DNA from 2 places in the Streptosporangium sp. LJ11 genome. Region 2 is predicted to be linked to the other one. Evidence: riboswitches for the same ligand, from Rfam matches in the RefSeq annotation. Region 2 holds a riboswitch; the other holds the start of a gene.

Region 1 (9,807 bases), on a different contig from region 2:
GAGGTCTTACATCAGCTCCACAGGCGTTTTACCTGTCCGCCAGCCCGGCGGCCAAGATGTTCTTCGCGGCGTTGACGTCCCGGTCGTGAACGGTGCCGCAGGCACACACCCAGTCTCGGATGCCCAGCGGCATGGACCGATGGATCGTGCCGCATGCCGAACACAGCTTCGACGAGGGAAACCAGCGGTCAACGACCAGCAGTTCCCGCTCGTACCACTGCGCTTTGTACTCCAGCATTTCCCGCATTTGACGCCAGGAGGCGTCGGAGATGGCGCGGGCCAAGCTGCGGTTCTTCACCATGTTCCGCACGGTGAGGTCTTCCACGGCGATCACTTGGTTCTCGCGAACAAGCCGTGTGGTGACCTTGTGCAGATGATCGCGGCGCCGATCCGCGATACGGGCATAGACGCGGGCGACCGCGAGCTTCGCCTTGGCCCGGTTCGCAGAACCCTTCTTCTTACGGGCGAGGTTGCGCTGAGCCTTGGCGAGCTTGCGGCGATCGGCCCGCTCGTGCCTCGGATTGGTGATCTTCTCTCCAGTGGAGAGCGTGGCCAACGCCGTGATGCCCGCGTCCACCCCGACCACGTTCGCGGCCGCAGGAAGCGGGGCGATGCGGTCTTCGCACAGGATCGACACGAACCAGCGCCCTGCCGCGTCCTTCGACACGGTTACCGTGGACGGCTCCGCACTCTCGGGCAGCGGACGCGACCACACGACATTCAGAGGCGCGTTCATCTTCGCGAGGGTGATCTGACCGCCCCGGTACTTGAACGCAGATCGCGTGTACTCGGCGCTCAGCCGGGACTTCTTGCGGGACTTGAACGCCGGATACTTCGCCCGCTTGGCGAAGAAGTTCGTGAACGCTGTTTGAAGGTGCCTGAGGGCCTGCTGGAGCGGGACCGACGACACCTCGTTCAAGAAGAGGAGGTCGTCGGTTTTCTTCCACTCGGTGAGCGTGGCCGACGACTGCACGTAGGAGACTTTCCGGCCTTCGATCGTGTAGGCGCGGGTGCGGTGTTCGAGGGCTTTGTTGTAGACGAGGCGGACACAGCCGAACGTCCGGGCAAGCTCTTCGGCTTGCTCGGGGGTCGGGTAGAAGCGGAACTTGAACGCCCGCTTCACGGTCTGCGCCATTCCTCACACAATATAACAAGATCAGTTGAGTATCGGCTGGAGTGGGTCGCGCGGGTCCAGGCACGCTCAGGCGCCACAGCCCTTTCCCGCTCCCGCTTCCTCCCCGGCCTGAAGGCCGGAGTATCCACGGGAGTTATTAGATGACGACTACTCTCCAGGACATCCTGGCGGGCTCGGGAGGCACCGGCGGCGCGGGGACCACCACCGGCGGCTCGGGAGGCAAGGCGGCGGCCGAGCAGTTCCAGGACGTCCGGCGCAGGTCGGTGCGGTTGCTGCGGCCGGGAAGGACCCCCGCCGGTGTTCCCGCGGCCCTGACGGTGTCCGCCGTGCTGGTGGTCTCGGCCTCGGTGACGGTGGGCCTGCTCATGGAGTCGCCGGTCGCGCGGGTGCCCTACCGGCGGCTCGTCAACGGGGCCGGCGCGTGGAACTGGTCGGATCCCGCCACGTTCGCCGCGTCGACGCTCGCCATGGCGGTGGGCCTGGTGATGCTCGCGCTCGCCGTGCTGCCGGGCCGGGCCCGGCTGGTGCCGCTGGAGTCGGGAGACCCGCACATGGTGATCGGCATCACCAGGTCCGGGCTCCGCCGCACGCTGCGGGAGGCCGCCGAGGCGGTGGACGAGGTGAACGGGGCCCGGGTCCGGCTCACGTCGCGGATCGTCGAGGTCACCGTGTTCACCGACGCCGAGCGGACCGGGCCCGTGCTGCGCCGGGTGGGCGCGGCGGTGGGTGACCGGCTGTCCGGGCTGGGCGCGATGTGCGCGGGTGACGTCGTCGTACGGCTGCGCAGGAAGAAGGCGCGATGAGGCCCTATCTGGGCAACCGGATCGGTCTGGCCGTCACCGGGGCGGTGCTGGTGTGCGCGGGACTCTACGCCTTCCTGCGAGGACGCGGTGACATTCCCGGCCATTCGCCCGGGGCCAGGCTCGTGCGCAAGGGGTTCCCCGGCTGGCTGGCCGCGCATCCGTGGCTGGGCTGGCTGGTGGCGCTGCTGCTGGTGGCGCTGGCACTCCTGGCGGTGCGGTGGCTGCTACACACCCTGGGATGGGGACGGTGGGGCAGGCGGTCCGGGACGGGGACCGCCATGCTCGGGGTTGCTCTTAAAGAAGTCGAAGGGCTCACCCGTGTCCGCGTCAGGTACATACGGCACGAGCGGCTGCGCATCGGGGTGGGCTGCGCGCCCGCGACCGATGTCGGCAAACTCGTGGCCCGGCTGAACAGGGACGCGGTGGGGAAGGTCCGACGAGCGCTCGGGGAGGTAGAACTCGGCGTGGTGGTTCGCCTGCACGTCCGCCGCCGCTGACCCTCCGGACACCGGCCGCTCGCCCGTCGCGCCGTACGCCGCTCGCTCGGCCGTTCCTCCGGACCCCGGCCGCCCGCCCGTCCCTCCGGACACCGGCCATTCGCCCGTCACGCCGTACGCCGGCCGTTCGCCGGTGACGCCGTACGCGGATCGCTCGCCCGTCGCGCCGTACACCGGCGGCTCCGTCGTGCCCCCGTACGCGGTGCTTCCGTACGCGCCATCCCGGTGCGCCTGCTCGTCGTACGACCCCGGCCCGTACCCCGACTCCCCGACGGGGCTCGCGTACACCGGCCGCTCGGCCGTCGTGCGGTACGACGGGTCCTCGTCGCCGGGGCCCTCGTACGGCGGGTCCTCGTCCGGTTTCCCGTTCACCGCCTCGGGTTCGTTCTCCTCGTGCCTGACCCCGAAGGCCAGTCCGGCGGCGAGGCAGGCCAGCGGGAGGGCGGGGATGACGTAGCGGTGGTCGAAGGCCGCGATGAAGGGCGGCAGGACCAGCAGCATGGTCCCCGCCGCCCAGGGCAGCAGCACCGCGTCGCCGAACCGCCGCAGCCGCATCAGCACCCCGACCAGGCCGACCAGCAGGATCACCGCGAGGTACGGGCCCCGCACGAAGGCGTACTCCTGGTAGCCGCGCAGCCAGCCCGCGTACGGCTCGACCATCACCGGCGCCCCCGACGAGCCCTGGTAGGCCACGGTCAGCTGCTCGGCGGTCTTTCCCTGCGAGGCCGCCCCCGAGGAGAAGGGCCGTACGGTGTCGGGGAAGACGTAGGCGCTCTGCGGCCCGGGAGCCGGGTAGACGCGCCGGTTCCAGTCGAAGATGTGGGCCGCGTCCGCCAGGCCCGCCCGCAGGAAGTCGAACGGCTGGGCCATGATCGCCTGGGTGGCGAAGGCGCCCGCGAGCGCGTCGCGCTCCGCCCAGCTGCCCTTGACCTTGTTCAGCGGCGACCCGCCGTCCCAGATGTAGACCGGCGGGGCCGCGCGCCGCCCGAGCGGCTCGACGGGGCACAGGGCCGCCTCGGGACCGGCCGGGTGGATCCTGGAACAGTCGGCGAAGGTCATCGTCCGCGCCCAGAGGAAGGCGTTCCCCCTGGTCAGCCCGTAGCTGCCGTGCTCGGCTCTGAACCAGGCCGCGTACGAGCCCAGGCCGATCGCGGCGGCCAGCGTCGCGGCGACGACCGCCCGCCATCCGGCCCGGCGGATCAGCATGCAGGCCAGTGCCACGGCGATCAGCGGCAGCCCGATCGTGCGGGTGACGGTCGCCGCGGCCAGCAGCGCTCCGGCCAGTGCCGCGACCCACACCGCGGGGCGCCGCCGCCACAGCAGCAGCGTGACCGCCAGCACCGCCAGGAACTGGAAGAGCAGGTCCGCCATGACGAGGTGTTCGAGCTGGAGCTGGTAGGCGTCCAGCAGCACCGGCAGCGTGGCGAGCGTCGCGCCCCACCCCGGCAACCCGCCCAGCCTGCGCAGCAGCAGGTAGACGCAGACGGCCACGGCCAGTCCGAGCAGGTGCTGCACCGCGACCACCGCGGGGATGCTCGACAGCGGCTTGAGGATCCACAGGAACAGCGCGTAGCCCGCCGGGCGGGACTCCAGGGGGCGGGGGTCGAGCCCCGCGTTCAGGTAGACGAAGGAGTCGGCCCAGAACCACAGGGCGGGCCGGTAGCCGAGCATGGCGAGCAGCCGCAGGCCGCCGCCCGCCAGCAGGGCGGTGATGAAGAGCCAGTGCGACCCGAGGAAGCGGAGCACCCGCAGGGGGCGGGAGGGGTTCGCGGGGCGCTGGGAGCGACGGGAACGGCTTGCCGGGTGCGTTCCCGTTACCACCGCGACCTCCCGAGTCCCGCGCACATGGCCACCCAGCATAGGCGTGGGCTCGGGGGGTCTTGCACGTGATGCGAAATTTGATAGGGATTGAGGTCAGCACTCGATGACGTTGACCGCGAGCCCTCCCCGGCTGGTCTCCTTGTACTTGTCGAGCATGTCGCGGCCGGTGTCGCGCATCGTCTTGATCGCCTTGTCCAGCGAGACGAAGTGGCGGCCGTCGCCGCGCATCGCGATCCTGGCGGCGGCGATGGCCTTGATCGAGGCGACCGCGTTGCGCTCGATGCACGGGATCTGCACCAGGCCGCCGATCGGGTCGCAGGTCAGCCCCAGGTTGTGCTCGATGCCGATCTCGGCGGCGTTCTCGACCTGCTCCGGGGTGCCGCCCATCACCTCGGTGAGCCCGGCGGCGGCCATCGAGCAGGCCGAGCCGACCTCGCCCTGGCAGCCGACCTCGGCGCCGGAGATGGAGGCGTTCTCCTTGAACAGCACGCCGATCGCCCCCGCGGTCAGCAGGAAGCGGATCACGCCCTCGTCGTCGGAGTCCTTCGTGAAGCGGTCGTAGTAGGTGAGCACGGCCGGGATGATGCCCGCGGCGCCGTTGGTGGGCGCGGTGACGATGCGGCCTCCGGCGGCGTTCTCCTCGTTGACCGCGAGGGCGAACAGCGAGACCCAGTCCATCGTCTGCAGCGAGTCCTTCTCCGGCGACTCGCTCCGCAGCTGCCGGTGGAGCTGGTGGGCGCGGCGGCGGACCTTCAGGCCGCCGGGCAGCACGCCCTCCTTGCCGATGCCGCGCCGCACGCACTCGCTCATGACCTGCCACAGCACGAGCAGCTGGGCGCGGATCTCGGCCTCGGTGCGGCCGAACGCCCGCTCGTTCTCCAGCATCAGCCCGGAGATCGACAGCCCGGTCTCCGCGCACTGGGCGAGCAGCTCCGCTGCCGTGGTGAAGGGGTACGGCAGGACGGTGTCGTCGGGTTTGATCCGGTCGGCACCGGTGGCGTTCTCGTCGACGACGAAGCCGCCGCCCACCGAGTAGTAGACCTTCTCGCGGATCGTCTCGCCGGACTCGGACAGCGCGGTGAAGCGCATGCCGTTGGGGTGGCCGGGGAGCGAGATCTTGCGTTCGAAGACGAGGTCCTCGCCGATGACGAAGGGGATCTCGCGGGAGCCGTACAGGCAGAGGGTGCCGGACTCGCGCATGGCGGCGAGCCGCTCGTCGACCGTGTCGACGTCGACCAGCTCGGGCTTCTCGCCGGACAGGCCGAGCAGCACGGCCTTGTCGCTGCCGTGGCCCTTGCCGGTCAGGCCCAGCGAGCCGTACAGGACGGCGCTCACCCGGGCGGTCTTCTCCAGCAGCCCGTCCTGGTGGAGGCCGCGGGCGAACTTGTGGGCGGCGGCCATCGGGCCGCCGGTGTGCGAGCTGGACGGGCCGATTCCGATCTTGAAGAGATCGAAGACGCTGATCGTCATCTGAATCCTTCCAGCGTGGACGGCCACGCGCGCCCTCCGGACGCGCGTGGCCGTGACGCGAGGGGGGAGAGGCTTAGGACTCACCCGAGGTGAGCGCGGCGTACTCCTCCGGCGACAGCAGGTCGTCGGCGGAGCCCTCGAGGCGTACGCGGAACAGCCAGCCGTCGCCGTAGGAGTCACTGTTGACCAGCGAGGGGTCGTCCACGACGGCCTGGTTGACCTCGACGACCTCGCCGGAGACCGGTGCGAAGATGTCGCTCACCGACTTGGTCGACTCGACCTCGCCGACCGCGTCGCCGGCGGTGATCGTCGAACCGACCTCGGGGAGGATCTGCACGAAGACCACGTCGCCCAGCGCCTGGGCGGCGTAGGCGGTGATGCCGACGGTGAGGGTCAGGCCGTCATCGATGCCGGAGATCCACTCGTGTTCCTTGGTGTAGTGCAGTTCCTCGGGAATGCTGCTCATTTTTTCCTCCTGTAGAAAGGCAGTGCGACGACCTCGACCGGCTCGTGGCCGCCCCTGATGTCCACGGCCAGTCCTGACGACAGGCCGTTGTCCACGTAGGCCATGGCGATGGGCCTGCCCAGTGACTGGGAGGGCGCCCCGCTGGTGACCTCGCCGACGACCGTGCCGTCGCCGACGACCACCACCGGGTACCCGTGCCGGGGCACCCTGCGGCCGGTCGCGATCAGACCGACCAGGCGGCGGGACGGCGGGACGTCCTTGCGTGATTCGAGGGCGGCCCGGCCGACGAAGTCGCCCGGCTTGTCAAACCTCACCACACGGCCCAGCCCGGCGTCGAACGGGGTCAGCCCGGCCGACAGCTCGTTGCCGTAGAGCGGCATCCCGGCCTCCAGGCGGAGGGTGTCGCGGGCGGACAGGCCCGCGGGGATCAGGCCGTGCGGCGCGCCCGCCTCGGTGAGCGCGGCCCAGACCGGCTCCGCGTCCTCGGCCGCGACGAACAGCTCGAAGCCGTCCTCGCCGGTGTAGCCCGTACGGGCGACGAGGGCCTCGCGGCCCGCGACGACGGCGGGCAGGCCGGCGTAGTACTTGAGCCCGTCGAGGTCGGCGTCGGTGAGCGCGCCCAGGATCTCCGCGGAGCGCGGGCCCTGGACCGCGACCAGCGCGTACCGCTCTGAGCGGTCGTCCACCGCGGCGTCGAAGCCCTTGGCGCGGTCGGTCAGCTCGGCGGCCACCCGCGGGTAGTTGGAGGCGTTGGCGACGACCATGAACTCGGCGGGGGCGAGCCGGTAGACGATCAGGTCGTCCAGCACGCCGCCCTCGGCGTCGACGATCATCGTGTAGCGGGCGCGGCCGGGCTCCAGCGCGGACAGGTGGCCGACCAGCGCGTAATCGAGGGCTTCCGCGGCCTGCGGCCCGGTCACGAAGATCTCGCCCATGTGGGAGAGGTCGAACAGGCCGGCCGCCTGGCGGACCGCGTTGTGCTCGGCCGACTCGCTGCCGTAGCGGAGCGGCATCAGCCAGCCCGCGAAGTCGGTCAGCGTCGCGCCGAGGGACTCGTGCACGCCGCGCAGCGGCGTAGGTCGGGACATGTGCGCACCTCAGACAAGGGACAGATGAGAGCATCCTCCCCCTCTGTCGTCGGTGCCTGAGAGTTTCATCCGGGTTTTACCGGACTTTCACCTTCGGCGAGGCCGTGGGACCTGCTTTCCAGAGGGCACCTACCCGCACGGTCCTTTGCCTTGAGAGGTTCGCGGGGAGGGCTTGCTCCTTCAGGGGTCCTGGCCTGGGTGTCAGGACGCTCTCCCGCACGGGGTTCATCGGTGTCAGCGGCCAGCCTAACCGCCCGAACCGGCCGAGCGAAATCCCCTCGCCGCCCCGATCCGCGCCGGTCAGGGGATGGCGTGGCGTACCAGCGCCTCGAACAGGGCCGACTCGTCGTCGGTCTCGGGGTGCCACTGGACGGCGACGGCGAAGGGGTGGTCGTCCACTTCCACGGCCTCGATCGTGCCGTCCTCGGCGTGGGCGGTCACGGTGAGGCCCGCGGCCGGCCGGTCGAGGGCCTGGTGGTGGTAGTGGGCCACGTCCACGGTCTCGGCCCCGAAGATCTTCGAGGTCCGGCTGCCGGGGGCGAGCCACACCGGCATCCTGCCGTAGCGGCCGGGAGCCGGGGCGTGCCCCGGGTGACCGACCACGTCGGGCAGGTGCTGGTGCAGGGTGCCGCCCAGCGAGACGTTCAGGACCTGCATGCCCCGGCAGACGCCCAGGAAGGGCAGGCCCCGCTCCAGCGCCGCCCGGACCAGCCCCAGCTCCGCGTCGTCGCGGAACGGCCGTACGTAGCCGGTCCGCTCGTGCGGCTCCTGTCCGTACCGCTCCGGGCCGACGTCCCCGCCGCCGGCCAGGATCAGCCCGTCCAGGCGTCCCGCCAGCGTCGCGGGGTCGCCCGCCGGGGGCAGGATCACCGGCTGCCCGCCCGCGCGGGCCACGTGGTCGACGTAGTCGTACGGCAGGAGCGCGGTGGTCGTCTCCCAGACGGTGAACCGCGCGGGTTCGACGTAGCAGGTGATGCCGATGACGGGACGGGACATGGTCTCCTGTTTCGCCGTGCTTGCACCGAGGTCCCGGCACCGTGTGCCCATCCCGGCGCCCTCCCGCACGTTACCGGCCCCGACGAGCCCCGGTGCCGCCGGGGTACGGGCGGGGCGCCGCCGGGGTGCGGGCGGAGCCGCGGCGGGTGGCGGGGGTTAAGTGGTTAAGCGGATCCGCCGCCGGGGAGGTGGCGAAGCCGCCGCCGCCGGTGTCGCCGCGGGCATGGGCGTTCCGCCGTGGTCCGGCGATCACCGCGGGTCACCGGCCGCCGTGGAGAGCGTCGGAGGGTGAGACGAGCGTAGTAGGGTGCGCAGCGGAAAAGCGTCGAATAACCGGTTCAGGTGGGGGTCTCGTGAAGCGACCGACGATCGCCGACATCGCTCGTCGCGCGGGGGTGTCCAAGGTCGCGGTCTCCTACGCGCTGAACGACCGGCCGGGCGTGTCGGAGGCGAGAAGGAACACCATCAAGGCCATCGCCAGGGAGATCGGCTGGCAGCCCAACAGCGCGGCGCGCGCGCTGAACGGGGCACGGGCCCGCGCCGTCGGCCTGACCGTGTGCCGCCCGGCGCGGTTCCTGGGGATGGAGCCGTTCTTCATGGAGCTGATCAGCGGCATCGAGGGCGAGCTGTCGGCCCGCTCCTACGCCCTGCTCCTGCAGGTGGTGACCGGCCACGCGCAGGAGGCGGAGGTTCACCGCAGGTGGTGGGGAGAGGGCCGCGTCGACGGCGTCATCCTGGTCGACCTGCACTTCGACGACCCGCGCATCCCCGAGATCGAGGAGCTGGACCTGCCGGCCGTGGTGATCGGCCATCCGTCGGAGACGGGCTCGCTCGCCGCCGTCTGGTCCGACGACGGCGCGGCCATGCGGGAGACGGTGGAGTATCTCGCCGCACTCGGCCACCGCCGGATCGCCAGGGTCGCCGGGCTGCCCGCGCTGGTGCACACCGTCCTGCGCGATCAGGCCTTCACCGCCGCGTGCGACGAGCTCGGCCTGGCCGGTCACTCCATCGTGCACACGGACTACACCGGCGAGGAGGGCGCGCGGGCCACGCGGCGGCTGGTCAGCGGCGCGAACCGGCCGACGGCGATCGTCTACGACAACGACATCATGGCCGTCGCCGGGCTTTCGGTCGCGCAGGAGATGCGGCTGGAGGTGCCCGCGGACCTGTCCCTCGTGGCCTGGGACGACTCGCCCCTCTCCCAGGTGGTGCGACCGGCCCTGACCGCTCTCGGCCGGGACATCCCCCACTCCGGGGCGCAGGCCGCGCGGAGCCTGCTGGCGTTGATCGCCGGTGAGCACGTCACCGGAGTCCGGACCGAGACGGCCCGGCTCACGCCGCGGGGCAGCACGGGCGTGCCGGGACGCCGGTGACCGACGCCGTCACGGGGTGGCGGACGGCACGGGCGTGCCGGGATTCCGGTGACGGGCGTCGGAACGGGGTGGCGTACGGCGTGGACGTGCCGGGGACGCCGGTGACGGGCGTCAGAACGGGGTGACGTACGCGCCGGAGATGCCGCCGTCCACCAGGA
Region 2 (9,807 bases):
ACCACCAGGCGCGCGACGTCCGCCGCCTCGGGCACGCCGAACGGGTCACGGTCTCCGTTCACCACCAGCACGTCCACACCCGCCGCGCGCAGCTCCCCGGCACGTGACCGCTCCGGCTTCCCCGGCGGGTGCAGCGGGAACGCCAGCGCGACGACCGCGCGGGCCCCGACCCTCCCGGCCGTACGGCACGCGACCCTGGCCCCGTTGCTCCGCCCGCCCTGCGCCAGCGGCAGCCCCGGATAGCGCCCGCGCAGCCCGGCCACCAGCGTCTCCCACGCCTCGTCCTGCTTGACCGCCGACCCCGGCGCGCGGGCTCCGCGCATCCGGAACGGCTGGAGCACCCGCGCGACCGTCCCGCCGATCGCCGTCGCGGCGTCCCGCACGGCCAGCAGGTCGGGGGCGTCCACTCCCCCGGCCGAGCCGTGGGTGAGCACCAGCAGGAAACGCGGGGCGGCCACCTCGTCGATCTCCACCAGCGCCGGGCCGTGCGGGGTCGCGATCTCCACGGGCGGGACCGCGCGCGCCGGGAACCCCGATCCCGGCGTGGACGCGCCGTCGGGAGGGGTGGACTCGGAGGTGGACACGGATCTCCTCCTATTGACTGATGCCCGGCGGCCGGCGTGAGGGAACAATCGAAGCGTGCAGGACTATCAAGATATCCGCCAGGACATGCGTGCCACCGTCGAGGCCCGGCGCGACCTCGGCCCCGAGTACGAGGCCGCCCTCATCGAGTCGTTCGTGTCACGCCTGGACGCGACCATCGCCCACCGGGTGCGCGCCGAGATGCACGCCTCCGGGGCGCCGAAGGCCAAGTCGCGCAAGAACTCGAACAGCTCGATCCCGATCGCCCTCGGTTCGATGGGCATCGGGATCCCGCTGACCGCCATCGCGGCGCAGACCTCCGGCACCGCCGGGCTGCTGCTGGCCTGGGGCGGAATCGTGGCGATCAACTTCGCTCACGCCCTGAGCCGCTGGCGGGAGCGCGACTGACACCCGCCGGAGTCCCACCCGGTCTCTCCTCTCCGGTTCCCCGCCCCGGTCCCCCGCTTCGGGCGGACCGGAATCCGCGAGGCCAGGCCGCCGGAAAGGCCGGTGCCCGTGCGAGGTCTCCCACGGGCACGACGAGCATCGCGCCCTCGCCCGGGAGGCGCGCCGCGCGCCCCGGGGTCAGAGGTCCCGGTCGAGGCGGAGGCGGACCTCACCGGCGAGATCCTCGTCGGCGCTGTCCAGGCCGTAGCGCCACACGCGCTCGGCGTCCTCGTCGCGGCCCCTGAGCGGGAGCGTGCGGGCCAGGAGCTCGATGGCCAGCGCACCGGTCTCGACGTCGCCGCCCTCCTCGATCGCGGCGGAGAACTCCGCGCACGCCAGCTCCAGGTGAGCGATGCCGAGCATCACCCGCAGCCTCGGCACCTCTGCCGCGTCGGGCACCGCGAGCGCCTCCAGGAGCACCTGGGCGGCCTCCCCCGGCTCGCCCTCCTCCAGGAGTGCCTCCGCCAGCCGCTGGGCGGCACGAGGAGCGATTTCCGGGTCGGCGGTGGCCAGCGCGTCACGCAGCGACCGCTCGGCCTCCTCCTCGCCCGTGGCGAGCCTGGCGAGGGCCATGTGCGCCAGCGGGACGTAGGCGGGATGGCCGACGCCCAGCGCGGCCTGCCAGGCGGCGCGGGCCTGGTCGGCCAGGTCCTCCCGCTCGAAGCTCCCCGCGAGCAGGCAGGCGGCCTGGGCGGCGAACTCCGGATGCCCGGTCGCCAGCGCGGTGCGCGCGGCCGCGCGGGAACCCGCCACGTCCCCGCTCTCCTCCAGCACCACCGCGAGACCCACCGCCGCCTGGGCCCGGTCGGGCTCGTCGGGATCGGCGACCAGCTCGGCGAAGATCGCGGCGGCGCCGTCGAGGTCGCCCGCCTCGGCCAGTCTTCGCGCGGTGTCCAAGGGACGGGTGTCCACCTCAGGCATGCAGGATCCTTCCGGATACGGAGACGCCCCGAGCCTAACGACTCGGGGCGCCCTCCGTCCTGTCGCATTCCCCGCGAATATCGCGGGTCGCACGGGCTTTCCGGTCCCGGCGGGGCCCTGCGGTGATCAGTCCTCGTACGCCTCCAGGGGAGGGCAGGAGCAGACCAGGTTGCGGTCGCCGTAGGCCTGGTCGATGCGGCGGACCGGCGACCAGTACTTGCCCTCGCGCACCGACGGCAGCGGGTAGGCCGCCTCGGTGCGGCTGTAGGGGTGGCCCCACTCGTCGGCGACGAGGCTGTCGGCCGTGTGCGGGGCGTTGCGCAGCGGGTTGTCGGTCCTGTCGTACGCCCCGGAGGCGACCTTCGCGATCTCCTCGCGGATCGCGATCATCGCCTCGCAGAACCGGTCGAGCTCGGCCAGGTCCTCGCTCTCGGTCGGCTCGATCATCAGCGTGCCGGCCACCGGGAAGGACATGGTCGGGGCGTGGAAGCCGTAGTCGATGAGGCGCTTGGCCACGTCGTCGACCGTCACCCCGGTCTCCTTGGTGATCTGGCGCAGGTCCACGATGCACTCGTGGGCGACGAGGCCGCCGCGGCCGGTGTAGAGGACCGGGTAGTGGGGGCTGAGCCTGCGGGCCAGGTAGTTGGCCGACAGGATGGCCTGCTCGGTGGCCGCCTTCAGCCCGTCGGCGCCCATCATCCGGATGTAGGCCCAGGAGATGGGCAGGATGCCCGCGGAGCCGTACGGGGCCGCCGAGACGGGACCCACGGCGGTGCCCTCGCGCAGCGGGTGGCCGGGCAGGTAGTCGGCCAGGTGGGCGCGGACCGCGACCGGGCCGACGCCGGGACCGCCGCCGCCGTGCGGGATGCAGAAGGTCTTGTGCAGGTTCAGGTGGGAGACGTCCGCCCCGAACTCCCCCGGCCTGGCCAGACCGACCAGCGCGTTGAGGTTGGCGCCGTCGACGTAGACCTGCCCGCCGGCCTCGTGCACCAGCTCGCAGATCCGGACGATCGTCTCCTCGTACACGCCGTGCGTGGACGGGTAGGTCACCATGATCGCGGCAAGCTGCTCGCGGTGCTTGTCGATCTTCGCGACGAGGTCGTCGACGTCCACGTTGCCCTGGTCGTCACAGGCGACCACGGCCACGCGCATGCCCGCCATCACCGCGCTCGCGGCGTTGGTGCCGTGCGCGGAGGAGGGGATCAGGCAGACGTCGCGGCCGGACTCGCCGCGGGCGGTGTGGTAGGCGCGGATCGCCAGGAGCCCGGCGAACTCGCCCTGGGAGCCGGCGTTCGGCTGGAGCGACACGGCGTCGTAGCCGGTGACCTCGGCCAGCCAGCGCTCCAGCTGCCCGATCAGCTCGACGTAACCCGCGGCCTGGTCCTCGGGCGCGTAGGGGTGCAGCCCGGCGAACTCCGGCCAGGTGATCGGCTCCATCTCGGTGGTCGCGTTGAGCTTCATGGTGCAGGAGCCCAGCGGGATCATCGACCGGTCGAGCGCGATGTCCTTGTCCTGGAGCCTGCGCAGGTAGCGCAGCATGGCCGTCTCGGAGCGGTGGCTGTGGAAGACCGGGTGGGTCAGGTAGTCGCTGACCCGGGCCAGCGCGGCGGGCAGCGCGTCGTGCGCGGCGGCGTCGAGGTCGGCCAGCACGGCGCCGCTGATCCCGAAGGCGGCCAGGACCTGCTCCAGGTGGAGGAGCTCGGTCCTCTCGTCGCAGGTGACGCCCACGTGGTCGGCGTCGACCAGGCGCAGGTTCACCCCGTTGTCGCGGGCCGCGGCGACGACCGCCTCGGCGCGGCCGGGCACCCTGGCGAGCACGGTGTCGAAGAAGGTGTCGTGCACGACCTCGACGCCGCCCTGGCGCAGGCCCTCGGCGAGCACGACGGCGTGCCGGTGGGTGCGACGGCCGATCCTGCGCAGGCCCTCGGGGCCGTGGTAGACGGCGTACATGCCGGCGATCACGGCGAGCAGCACCTGCGCGGTGCAGATGTTGCTGGTGGCCTTCTCGCGGCGGATGTGCTGCTCGCGGGTCTGGAGCGCGAGCCGGTACGCGGGGCGCTGGTCGGCGTCCTGGGAGACGCCCACCAGGCGGCCCGGCAGCTGGCGCTGCAGGCCGTCACGGACCGCCATGTAGGCGGCGTGCGGGCCGCCGAAGCCGAGGGGGACGCCGAAGCGCTGCGAGGAGCCGACCGCGATGTCGGCGCCGAGCTCGCCGGGCGCGGCCAGGAGGGTGAGGGCCAGCAGGTCGGCGGCGGCGACCACCTGGGCGCCGCGGGCGTGGGCGGCGTCGGCGATGGCGCGGAAGTCGCGGATCCTGCCGCTGGCGCCGGGATACTGCACGAGCACCCCGAAGCACTCGGGGAGTTCGGCGGTGAAGTCGCTCTCGACCAGCTCGATGCCGAGCGGCTCGGCGCGGGTGCGCAGCACCGCCTTGGTCTGCGGCAGCGCGTCGGCGTCCACCACGAACACCTTCGAGGGGCTGCGGCCCGCACGGCGGGCCAGGGTCATCGCCTCGGCGGCGGCGGTGGCCTCGTCCAGCAGGGAGGCCCCGGCGACGTCGAGGGCGGTCAGGTCGGAGACGACGGTCTGGAAGTTGATCAGGGCTTCCAGGCGGCCCTGGGAGATCTCCGGCTGGTAGGGCGTGTACGCGGTGTACCAGCCCGGGTTCTCCAGGAGGTTGCGGCGGATGACGCCCGGGGTGATCGTGTCGTGGTACCCCAGGCCGATCATCGAGGTGAGCACGGTGTTGCGCCCGGCGAGGACCCGCAGCTCGGCGAGAGCCTCGGACTCCCCGGCCGCCGGGGGCAGGCTCAGCCGCTCCGAGGAACGGATCGCCTCGGGCACGGCCACCGCGACCAGGTCGGCGACGGAGGCGAATCCGACCGCCTCCAGCATGCGGGTCTGGCCGGCGTCGTCCGGCCCTATGTGACGGGTCGCGAACGGAGGAGAGCCGAGTTCGCTGAGCGATGACAGGTCGGTCATTGGTGAAGCCTCCCGGGACGGGGTGGAGACCGGCGCTGGGCGCGGGCGTATGCCTGGTCTCCCCCTCTGTCATCACGACCGTCGTGCGGGGTCGTGACCTGAGAGCTTCACCTGCCCGTTGTCGGGAGGCTTGCACCGTCGGTGAGTCGCGCCTGGCGAGCGCGACTGCTTTCCAGAGTTGCCTCGTCCGTGCGGTACCGGGTGCCTGAGAGATTCCGGGGAGGTTGCTCCTTCGGCGCCCCGATCCTGGTCGGGGTCTCTCCCGCACAGGGTCAGTGGCAGGTCCGAGTTTACCCGGTTCGTCGTGCTCTGCGACGACGGGCCAGCTCATCGGCCTGATGATCTCCTAAAGGGCCCTCGCTCGACTCCGCGCGTTCGCCGGGCAGATCCGCGAGGGAGCCCTCCACCTCCTGCCACACCCGTCCCAGTGCTATGCCGAAGACTCCCTGGCCACCCTGGAGGAGGTCGATGACCTCGTCGGGCGAGGTGCACTCGTAGACGCTCACCCCGTCGCTCATCAGGGTGATCCCGGCCAGGTCGTTGACGCCCCTGTCGCGCAGGTGCTGCACGGCGATGCGAATCTGCTGGAGGGAGACACCGGTGTCGAGGAGCCGCTTGACGACCTTGAGGACCAGGATGTCGCGAAAGCCGTACAGCCGCTGGGAGCCGGAGCCGTGGGCGGCCCGCACGGTGGGCTCGACCAGGCCGGTGCGCGCCCAGTAGTCGAGTTGCCGGTAGGTGATGCCGGCCGCGGAACAGGCCGTGGGGCCCCGGTAGCCGATATCGGCGGGCACCTTCACCGGTTGCCCGTCGAACAGCAGACCCTCTTCACCCGCGCGCTGACGTGCCGACTGGCGCCGTTCCGGGTCATCCTGATCGGCGTTTCTACCCTCGCCGCTGCTGACCGCCACGCGGACCTCCGGCTTTCTCTCATCCCACGGCCTGATCTGGGGGTTTACGCACGACCGCGGGTTTCACTTGCACCGTAGGACTGGGGCCAAGTCCAGTCAACGACCCCACTCGGCGCGTCGTGAAGCGTAAATGCACCGAAATTCCTACCCCGCGCGGCCGAAGTCCTCGGGCGTGATCGTGTCAAGGAACTCCCTGAACTTCTCCACCTCGTCTTCCTGGTCGTCCGGGATGATCACCCCTGCCTCCCGGACCACGTCCTCACTCGCGAAGATACGTGCGCCGGTGCGAAGTGCCAAGGCGATCGAGTCCGAAGGACGCGCGCTCACCTCGACCCCGTTGGAGAACACGAGATCCGCGAAGAAGATGCCGTCGCGCAGGGCGACGATGTTGACCGTGCTCAGCCGGACGCCGAGCCCTTCGAGCACGTCACGGAACAGGTCATGCGTGAGCGGCCGGGGTGGTGGTTCCTCGGCCTGGGCCATGGCGATCGCCGTGGCCTCCGTCATGCCGATCCATATAGGTAGGTAACGCTCCCCATGCGTCTCTTTCAGCAAGACGATCGGCTGGTTGGAGGGCATCTCAACTCGAACGCCCACGACCTCCATCTGCAACACGGGCTGCTCCGTCTTCGCTGGATTCCGACCGGTTTGTTCAACGTAACACTCGTGGGGGTACGAGTGCCTGGTCAGGTTCTCACCGACCCAGGGCCCCACGAACGCCGGAACGCAGCAGAGAGGCGTGCAATTCCAGCAGCAGGCCGGAGATCTCCCTGGCCGTCTCGTCGGCCTGGTCGATGGCCCCGGGCCTGCGGCGGCGCAGGAGCGGGGCGACGGCCTGCTCCACCAGGCCGGCCTCGCGCTCCGCGGCGGCCTTGACGGCCCGCAGGTGGCGGGCCCGCAGGCCGAAGGCGGCCAGGGCTCCGACGCTGCGGGCCACGGCCAGCGCCTCGGCGTCGTAGTAGCGGGCCACGGCGGCCAGCAGGCCGTAGTCCTCCAGCTCGGCGAGGGTCTCCTCGTCGAGCTCGGCGGCGGCGAGCAGCTCCTCGCGGGTGAGCCGGATCTCGGAGGGCGCGTCGTCGGGGACCGCGCGCGGCCTGGCGGCCGGGCGCTCCTCGCGGTCGGCCGCCTCCAGATGATCCTTGATGACGCGCAGCGGCAGGTAGCGGTCACGCTGCTCGCTGAGGATGTAACGGAGCCGCTCGACGTCGGCGTAGGTGAACTTGCGGTAACCGGAGGGACTGCGCTCCGGCTCGATCAGCCCCTCGCCCTCCAGGAAACGAATCTTGGAGATGCTGACATCGGGGAACTCGCCCTGCAGGAGAGCGAGCACCTCCCCGATGCTCATGTGCGCACGAGCGGCCTGCGAGCTCATCATCCTCCAGCGGCGCCGCGGGTGAGGAAGACGAGGCGGAACTTGCCGATCTGCACCTCGTCACCGCCGTACAGCGGGACCTCCTCGATGCGCTCGCGGTTCACGTACGTGCCGTTCAGGCTGCCGACGTCGCGGACGGTGAAGACCCCGCCGCCGCGCCGGTAGAACTCCACGTGGCGGCGCGAGACCGTGATGTCGTCGAGGAAGATGTCGCTCTCGGGGTGACGGCCCACGGTGGTCAGGTCGCTGTCGAGCAGGAACCGGCTGCCGGCGTTGGGGCCGCGCATCGCGACCAGCAGCGCGGTGCCCGGGGGCAACTGCTCGACGGCCTGCCGTTCGGCGAGAAGCGTCTCACCTGTCTCCGCCTCGTAGGCCTCGATCCCGGAGAGGGAGATCGTCGATGTGCTGTCTCCGGGGGTCTCGGCTTTGGTAAGCGGCGACCCGCATCGTGAACAGAAACGGGCATCCTCAGGATTGGCATGACCGCACTGCGTGCAGTAGACGCTCGGCATCGATCGGCTCGGCCTCCTACCGCGAAGACGCGGCAACGGTGCTCAGTGATGCGCGCCTCGCTTCTTCGCTTCTCAAGTGTTTTCTCGGACTGCGAATGCCGCAACATACAGTGATGAGGCGCGAAGGTCAAGGTTGACGCTGAACCGCGGGTACGGTCGGTGACAAAGTTACAGGGGGGCACTGTCCCCGGTCCATGGCGCCGCGCTGTGTTTGTGGCAACCGCTCGGCCCGCGGCCCCCTTCCAGGCGCCTTCCCGCGCCTCCGGCGCGCCCGCCGGGGCCTGGTCCCGTCAGCCGCCCGCGGCCTCCTCGACCACCCGCGCCCAGTGCTCGATCAGGGTCTGCGCGGAGTCGACGTCGAACCCCTCGGCCCACAGGTGGGTGACCGCCTCCGTCGGGTCGGGCAGCACCAGGGTCCAGCTGCCGTCCTCGGCGACGACCCGCACCCCGTCGGTGGTGTCGATGCGGTAGTGCTCGGCGGCCTCGATGACCGAGCGCATCACCGCGCCCTTGGCGGCCCACGGGGTCGGCACGGTCCGGCGCAGCAGCTTGGCCTCGGGGATCCTGGCGTCGATCTGGCTGAGCGAGAGCCGGGTCCTGGCGACCAGGCCCAGCAGGCGCAGGAACACCGCCAGGCCGTCCACCGTGGGGCCGAACTCGGGCACGATGAAACCGCCGCGCCCGTCGGCCGCGAAGATCATCTCTGGTCCCCTGGCGGCGGCGGTGAGCGCGTCGATCGCGGTGGAGGTCCACTCGGCCTGGACGCCGTGGAACCTGCAGACCTGCTCGGCCACCCGGGTGGTGGTGACCGGCAGCGCCACCCTGCCGCCGCGCCGCTCGGCGGCGACCAGGTCGAGCACCACCAGCAGGGCGCGCTCCTCGCTGATCAGCTGGCCCTTCTCGTCCACCAGCGCGACCCGCTCCCCCACCGGGTCGAAGCGCACCCCGAAGGCCGCCCTGGAGGAGCTGACGAGCTCCGCCAGGCGCTGCAGGTCGCGGCGGCGCTCGGCGAGGGTCTCGGTGGGCGAGGCGTCGTCCAGTCGGTTGTTGACGGTCAGCACGTCCACCCCGACCCGGCCCAGCAGGCTGGGCAGCACCAGCGAGGAGGTGCCTCCGGCGCAGTCGACCACGACCTTCATGTCGGCGTCGCGCACCCCGCTGATGTCGACCAGGCGCAGCAGCTCGTGCGTGTAGTCCTCCACCGCCCGGGCGGGGAAGCTCAGCTCGGCGATCTCCCCGGGGAAGGCGCGGCGGAACTCCTGCCGGGAGAAGACCCGGTCCAGCTTGCGCTGGGCCGCCGGGGACAGGTCCGCGCCGTGCTCGTCCATGAAGACGATGTCGACGCTCTGCGGGTCGCCGGGGGTGGTGCGCAGCGCGATGCCGCCGACGGCGTTCTCCCTGGCGGTGTGGAAGCGGGCCACCGGGAGCGGGGACGCCTCCAGGTCGAGCACGTTGATCGCGCTGGCGTTCAGGGCGCTGATCACGGCCCGCTTCAGCGCCCGCGCGGCGCGGGAGGAGTCGCGGGAGGTGATGACCGAGGTGCCCTTCTTCAGGGTGGTGGCGTAGGCGCTGGCCAGCCGTACGCACAGCTCGGGGGTGATCTCGACGTTGACCAGCCCCGAGACCCCCCGGGGGCCGAACAGGTTGCGCTGGGCGCGCGGCTCCCAGATGACGCTGTTGTTGATCACCGCCCCGGCCTCGATGGTCTTGAACGGGTAGATCTTGACGCCCGAGGAGATGTACGCCTCGGCCTCGATGATGCACTCGTCGCCGACGACGGCGCCCTCCTCGACCCTGGCGCCGGTCATCAGGTCGGTGTTCTTGCCGATCACGCAGCCGCGCAGGTGGGCGCTGGGCCCGACGTAGACGTTGTCGTGGACGACCGCGCGGTGCAGGAAGGCCCCCTCCCTGACCACCGCGTTGCTGCCCAGCACGGTGTACTCGCGCAGCTCGGCGCCCGCCTCGATCTTGGCGTAGTCGCCGACGTAGAGGGGGCCCTTGAGGACGGCGTCGGCGTCGACCGAGGCCCCCTCGGCGACCCAGACGCCCGGCGAGACCTCGAAGGCGTCGATGTCGACCT

What was found. A riboswitch is a leader RNA that binds a small molecule or an ion and turns the genes downstream of it on or off. The one in region 2 is predicted to bind glycine.
Region 1: linked by a shared signal. The riboswitch ahead of gcvT (glycine cleavage system aminomethyltransferase GcvT) and the one ahead of gcvP (aminomethyl-transferring glycine dehydrogenase) in region 2 are both predicted to bind glycine.

The regions. Positions count from the first base shown of each region.
Region 1 covers NZ_JBPXMB010000023.1:142,444-152,250, reverse strand. Annotated here, with positions in the region: gene ACTOQ3_RS30865 (RNA-guided endonuclease InsQ/TnpB family protein) at 29-1,135, opposite strand; gene ACTOQ3_RS30860 (DUF6286 domain-containing protein) at 1,276-1,938, shown strand; gene ACTOQ3_RS30855 (hypothetical protein) at 2,163-4,256, opposite strand; gene ACTOQ3_RS30850 (L-serine ammonia-lyase) at 4,350-5,726, opposite strand; gene gcvH (glycine cleavage system protein GcvH) at 5,800-6,192, opposite strand; gene gcvT (glycine cleavage system aminomethyltransferase GcvT) at 6,189-7,280, opposite strand; glycine riboswitch at 7,314-7,408, opposite strand; glycine riboswitch at 7,409-7,507, opposite strand; gene ACTOQ3_RS30835 (gamma-glutamyl-gamma-aminobutyrate hydrolase family protein) at 7,581-8,276, opposite strand; gene ACTOQ3_RS30830 (LacI family DNA-binding transcriptional regulator) at 8,630-9,649, shown strand; gene ACTOQ3_RS30825 (3-oxoacyl-ACP reductase) at 9,761-9,807, opposite strand, start outside.
Region 2 covers NZ_JBPXMB010000026.1:121,831-131,637, forward strand. Annotated here, with positions in the region: gene ACTOQ3_RS33180 (alpha/beta hydrolase family protein) at 1-506, opposite strand, end outside; gene ACTOQ3_RS33185 (hypothetical protein) at 640-990, shown strand; gene ACTOQ3_RS33190 (hypothetical protein) at 1,168-1,950, opposite strand; gene gcvP (aminomethyl-transferring glycine dehydrogenase) at 2,077-4,932, opposite strand; glycine riboswitch at 5,115-5,207, opposite strand; gene ACTOQ3_RS33200 (MerR family transcriptional regulator) at 5,223-5,843, opposite strand; gene ACTOQ3_RS33205 (bifunctional nuclease family protein) at 5,988-6,458, opposite strand; gene ftsR (transcriptional regulator FtsR) at 6,538-7,188, opposite strand; gene ACTOQ3_RS33215 (FHA domain-containing protein) at 7,215-7,727, opposite strand; gene ACTOQ3_RS33220 (sugar phosphate nucleotidyltransferase) at 8,018-9,807, opposite strand, start outside.